Rhizobium sp. N324: one gene and its partner. The protein of the gene in region 2 interacts with the protein of the main gene of each other region in a pairwise test. Links are inferred from orthologs where the notes say so. Each region holds a gene or a part of one and is shown on either strand. Other genes may lie near its edges.

Region 1 (3,150 bases), 1.2 Mb from region 2 along the record:
GCCACCAGATGATGCTGTCAGGCGTCACCATGATTGCGCCGGAAACGGTCTTTCTCTCTTACGACACCGTCATCGGCCAGGATGCGCTGATCGAGCCGAACGTCGTCTTCGGCCCCGGCGCGGTGATTGACAGCGGCGCCGTCATCCATGCCTTCTCGCATATCGAAGGTGCCCATGTCAGCCAAGGCGCCACCGTCGGCCCCTTCGCGCGGCTGCGGCCAGGTGCCGATCTCGGCAATGGTTCGAAGGTCGGCAATTTCTGCGAGGTGAAGAATGGCCGGATCGGCGAGGGCGCCAAGGTCAACCATCTCACCTATATCGGCGATGCCATCGTCGGCGCCGGCAGCAATATCGGCGCCGGCACGATCACCTGCAATTATGACGGGGTCAACAAGGCTGAGACGGTGATCGGCGAAAACGCCTTCATCGGTTCCAACTCCTCACTGGTCGCCCCGGTAACGATCGGCGACGGCGCCTATATCGCCTCCGGCAGCGTCATCACCGCCGACGTCCCGGCCGATGCGCTGGCGCTCGGCCGTGCCCGGCAGGAGATCAAGCCCGGTCGTGCATCGCTGCTGCGCGAGCGCGCGCTCGCCATCAAGGCGGCGAAGAAGGCTAAGGCCTGAGGGGCGCTTTGCGTAACCGGCGGAAATTGAAAGTGACCGCCGAGGTGATTGATAACTAAGCGGGAATCGTTAGGACTGGCCTCGATTGTCGGAGCCTTGTGGGGATATTGCATGTGCGGAATTGTGGGGATCGTCGGAACTCAGCCTGTAGCCGGGCGGCTGGTCGATGCGCTGAAGCGTCTCGAATATCGCGGTTATGATTCCGCTGGCGTTGCCACCATCCATGAGGGGGTGATGGATCGCCGCCGCGCCGAAGGCAAGCTGTTCAACCTGGAAAAGCGCCTCGACGCCGAGCCGCTCCCAGGCCTGGTCGGTATTGCGCACACGCGCTGGGCGACCCACGGTGTTCCCAACGAAACCAATGCCCATCCGCATTTCGTCGAAGGTGTCGCCGTCGTTCATAACGGCATCATCGAGAACTTCTCCGAGCTGCGCGACGAATTGACCGCGAAGGGCGCGGTCTTCGAAACCCAGACCGACACCGAGGTCGTCGCCCAGCTGATGGCAAAATACCTGCGCGAGGGAATGGAGCCGCGCGCCGCCATGCTCCAGATGCTGAACCGGCTGACCGGCGCCTATGCGCTCGCCGTCATGCTCAAGGCCGATCCCGGCACGATCATGGCTGCCCGTTCCGGTCCGCCGCTTGCCGTCGGTTATGGCCGCGGCGAGATGTTCCTTGGCTCGGATGCGATCGCGCTGTCGCCCTTCACCAATGAGATCACCTATCTCGTCGACGGCGATTGCGCCGTCATCACCCGCGATAGCGTCGCCGTCATCGATTTTGACGGCAAGCCGGTCAAGCGCGCCCGCCAGATCTCGCAAGCGACCGCCTATGTCGTCGACAAGGGCAACCACCGCCATTTCATGGAAAAGGAAATCTACGAGCAGCCGGAGGTCATCTCCCACGCCCTCAGCCATTACGTCGATTTCGCCGAGAACACGATCGGCGCCAATGCCGCCGCGATCGATTTCAAGGCGGCGACCGGCCTGGCAATCTCGGCCTGCGGCACCGCCTATCTGGCCGGCCTTGTCGGCAAATACTGGTTCGAGCGTTATGCCCGCCTGCCTGTGGAGATCGACGTCGCCTCCGAATTCCGCTACCGCGAAATGCCGCTGTCGCCGTCGCAGGCGGCGCTCTTCATCTCGCAATCCGGCGAGACCGCCGATACGCTGGCATCGCTGCGCTATTGCCGGGAGAACGGCCTGAAGATCGGCGCCGTCGTTAATGTCCGCGAATCGACGATCGCCCGCGAATCCGACGCCGTGTTTCCGATCATGGCCGGCCCTGAAATCGGCGTCGCCTCGACCAAGGCTTTCACCTGCCAGCTGGCCGTGTTGGCATCGCTGGCGATCGGCGCCGGCAAGGCGCGCGGCACGGTGAGCGCCGAGGAGGAGAGGGCGCTGGTGCGCCATCTCGCCGAAATGCCGCGCATCATGAGCCGGGTGCTGAACCTCATCCAGCCGCAGATGGAAAGCCTGTCGCGCGAATTGTCGAAATGCAAGGACGTGCTCTATCTGGGCCGCGGCACCAGCTTTCCGCTCGCCATGGAAGGCGCGCTGAAGCTCAAGGAAATTTCCTATATTCACGCCGAAGGTTATGCCGCCGGCGAATTGAAGCACGGGCCGATCGCGCTGATCGACGAGAACATGCCGGTGATCGTCATCGCTCCTTACGACCGTTTCTTCGAAAAAACGGTCTCCAATATGCAGGAGGTCGCAGCCCGCGGCGGCCGCATCATCTTCATCACCGACGAGGCGGGGGCGGCGGCCTCGAAACTGCCGACCTTGGCGACGATCACTCTGCCTGTGGTCGACGAAATCATCGCGCCGATGATCTTCTCGCTGCCGATCCAGCTGCTCGCCTATCACACCGCCGTCTTCATGGGCACCGACGTCGATCAGCCGCGCAATCTGGCGAAATCCGTGACCGTGGAATAAGCCCGCGAGGATCCGATCTTCGCGCCGAAACATATTGTGCCACGCCCCGAATTCTGGCAGTTTTACCAGGCGGACAAGGGGGAAAGGCCGGCGTTCCGGCCTGTCCAGGACCGAGATGGAGCTCATCAGGAGAGATGACCGACAACACCCCCAGAATGCCGGTCGCGACCCGGCTGAGGAATAATTTTCTCGCAGGCCTGATCATCTGCGCGCCGATCGCGATTACCATCTGGCTGACCTGGACCTTCATCCACTGGTCGGACAGCTGGGTCAGGCCCTATATTCCTGCGCGCTGGAATCCGGAAAGCTATCTCAATTTCGCTATTCCCGGTTTCGGCCTGCTGATCGCCGTCGTGCTGATCACCGTCGTCGGCTTCCTCGGCAAGAACCTGATCGGCCAGAGCATCGTCCGTTTCGGTGAATCAGTCGTCCAGCGCATGCCCCTGGTGCGCACGATCTATCGAAGCGTGAAGCAGATTTTCGAAACCGTTCTGAAGGAGCAGGCGAACTCCTTCAAGAAGGTCGGCCTCATCGAATATCCCGGTCCCGGCCTCTGGGCGCTGGTCTTCATCGCCACCGATGCCAA
Region 2 (2,958 bases):
ACATCGCTTGCCGCATGGACGCACGAGCAGTTCGATCCGCGGCTCTCCTGGGCCGACGTCGCCTGGATCAAGGAGCAATGGGGCGGCCCGCTGATCATCAAGGGCGTGCTCGACCCGGAGGATGCGAAGGCTGCCGCCGATACCGGCGCCGATGCGATCGTCGTCTCCAATCATGGCGGCCGCCAGCTGGACGGCGCCCCGTCCTCGATCAGCATGCTGCCCGCGATCGTCGATGCCGTCGGCGACCGCATCGAGGTCCATCTCGACGGCGGCATCCGCTCCGGCCAGGACGTGCTGAAAGCCGTGGCCCTCGGCGCCAAAGGCACCTATATCGGCCGTCCCTTCCTCTACGGCCTCGGTGCCATGGGCAAGGAAGGCGTCACGCTGGCGCTCGGCATCATCCGCAAGGAGATGGACATCACCATGGCGCTCTGCGGCAAACGCGATATCAACGACGTGAACGCGTCGATCATATCGCCGCAAGGCTGAAGCAGAGAGATCGGCGTCAGCTGAACGCGCCGATGGCGGGCAATCCATGCCGGACGGGAACGGCGTGCTATTCAGGCTGGCGGCTGGCCGGCGCTCGCATTGAGCTGAAGGATCGCGAAAATCACGAGACAGACGGCGAGCGCAAAACGCTGGTGCCAGACGATGCGGCGCGATCCGGCAATCCGCCTCTCGAGGCCAGGCGGTGCCCTGTCAGGCTTGCGCAGTTGCATGCGGAACAACAGGTCGTCGACGGCAGCAAGACCGGCCGTCTCGGTCTCGTAGCTCGACGCGAGGCGAAACAACAGCGCATCGAAAAGCAGATGGATCGCCAGCGCAAGAACAACCACGCAGAAAATAAGCATCAAGAGCCAGCCGAGCGGCGAAGCGAAGCCTCGATATCCCGCGGTGATCGGGCCGACGATCAGTGGCAGCAACGCCGTCAGCCCGCAGAAGATTGCATTGCGGCCGAGACTGCGCGCAACCGCCGAGGCTGTGGCATTCCACTGCGTCATTGCAAGCCCTCCATTGCGGCATGGATACTTCTAGCCGGCAGATGAACGCGCCGCCCCACCCGTTCGAGTAACCGCAGTGCCTCGGCTGGATTTTCGCAACGCCGGCTGATGAGCAGCCAACGCAGGATGACGCAGGCGCTCCGCTGGAAACCGAGCGCGCAGCAGACGAGGACCGGTCCCTGCTGGCGCGCAGCCTCAACGTGGTTCGCCGCAGCGAACGTCTGGATCTTGTCGAGGGCTGCAAGATCAAGAGTGGGAAAGCTGCACCAGCGCGCGAGTGTTCCGCCGGGGCGTTGAAGTTCGCCGGTCATGTCGATCACCGTGGCAAAACGGTCGGCCTCGTGGCGACGCGGAAAACGACCGAAATGGACGCCGTCAGCGATCACCACCGATGCCGGCATTGTGCGTGTCCAGAGCCAAACGTTGATGAGAGCGCCGAGCCGGTAGGGCGCCAGTAGCCAGCGGCTGGCAAGCGTGGCCCGGCCATCGGCGCGTTTCTGGAATATCTGCGGGCCGGCGCCGAAATATCCGACTGCGACGATCGCCAGCGCAACAGCCGGCCAGAGCAACAGAAGTGCCGCGGCCGTTAGAGAGGTACCGAGCGCTGAAAGGACGAGACATACGACGGCACCGCACAGATAATAGACGCCGAGACGGCGCGACTTTGGATCGCCGCTCATCGCAAACTTCGCGAGAGGCGAACCGGCATCGCGCGGAAAAAGCCAGGCGGCGAACAGACCGAGCAGCATGCCGGTCGGTATGTCCATGACGTGATGCTGCCACGTCGTCAGCACGGAGGCTCCGATCAGAAAACACCAGAAGTGCCAGAGAAGCCGTGCCCTGCGCGGCAACCGGCCGCGGAGGTGGTCCCAGATCACCACCAGGAGCGCGACATGCAGCGACGGCGCCTGATTGAACGGTTTATCGAAACTACCGAGGACGGCGAACATGAAGCCGGGCAGGCCGCTCGTTGCCGGCCGCACGAAGGTCGCTTCGAGCGGAAACGCGACAAAGCAGGCGACGGCCACTATCTGGATCGTCAGATAACGTCGCGCGAGCCTATCCACATCGCGCGGCGTCGTGTTGATGAACAGGCAGAGTGCATAGAACAGATTGATCGACCAATATGGTATGATCGTCCATCCGAGGAACGGAATGGCGCTTTCCCATGCGAAGGCGACGTTCGGCACATGCGCGCGTTGCGATGCCAGCCAATTGGCGCCGCCATAACTGAGATAGAAGAACGGCGCCAGGAACATGAGCCAGAGCGCCGCCCGCTTGGGAACCGGTGCTGCCCGGGAAAAAGTGGAACGTGCCTTCTCCACGTTTTATCCTCAGACTCTCTCGGCCAGCGAGACGGTGAAAATGCCCCATTGATCGATGCGCTGTTCGATCTTGCGGAAACCGGCTGCGGCGACCAGTTGGTCCATTTCCTCTTGCGTCCGCCGCCGCATCACCCACGCCTCGCCGCCGCGGTGGGAAGTCAGCGCGCGGGCGATCATCTCCAGTTGGGGATGCCATGGCTGGTTGGTGTAGACAAGCAGACCACCCGGCCGCATCGCGCGGGCAATCCCGTCGAGCGAAGCGGCGATCATCGCATTGTCGGAAAACAGCTCGTAAAGGCCGGAGACGATCGCCAGATCCGGAGCCGGCGTGATGGCTGCCAGCCCCTCACCGTCGAAAGCATCCTGCTGGCGGAAATTGACGAAATCACCCAGTCCACGCGCGGCAATGCTGGCACGGCCGGCGTCGACATTGATGGGGGAATAATCCTGCAATCGCGCACTATCGGGACGCACGGCAGCCGTCTCGATCGCATCAAGGACATAACGGCCATGCCCGGCCGCTATGTCGAGCATATGGGTGCTGCGGCCGGCTGCTTTCAGGCGCTGCAGCGCGCGATCGATCAGTTCCTGCAAATGCAGTTTGCGCTGCCGGATGCCGCGCCAGCCGATCG

The links.
Region 1: the proteins of AMK05_RS16470 (region 2) and glmS interact in binary tests that used the Escherichia coli proteins (3 or more experiments, as listed by UniProt). The link is inferred for Rhizobium sp. N324 from one-to-one orthologs.

Annotation. Positions count from the first base shown.
Region 1 is NZ_CP013630.1:2,234,148-2,237,297, forward strand. What follows is about bases 166-3,150. They hold glmS (glutamine--fructose-6-phosphate transaminase (isomerizing)), read left to right. Parts: upstream 166-737; coding sequence 738-2,564; downstream 2,565-3,150. Other genes in these bases: glmU (bifunctional UDP-N-acetylglucosamine diphosphorylase/glucosamine-1-phosphate N-acetyltransferase GlmU), read left to right, coding at 166-626; AMK05_RS10820 (DUF502 domain-containing protein), read left to right, coding at 2,699-3,150. In the rest of the region: more of glmU, read left to right, coding at 1-165. UniProt on the Escherichia coli protein: Catalyzes the first step in hexosamine metabolism, converting fructose-6P into glucosamine-6P using glutamine as a nitrogen source.
Region 2 is NZ_CP013630.1:3,421,302-3,424,259, forward strand. Bases 163-2,955 are described here. They hold AMK05_RS16470 (phosphatase PAP2/dual specificity phosphatase family protein), read right to left. Parts: upstream 2,327-2,955; coding sequence 998-2,326; downstream 163-997. Other genes in these bases: AMK05_RS16460 (alpha-hydroxy acid oxidase), read left to right, coding at 163-489; AMK05_RS16465 (hypothetical protein), read right to left, coding at 561-1,001; AMK05_RS16475 (bifunctional alpha/beta hydrolase/class I SAM-dependent methyltransferase), read right to left, coding at 2,336-2,955. Outside these bases: more of AMK05_RS16460, read left to right, coding at 1-162; more of AMK05_RS16475, read right to left, coding at 2,956-2,958.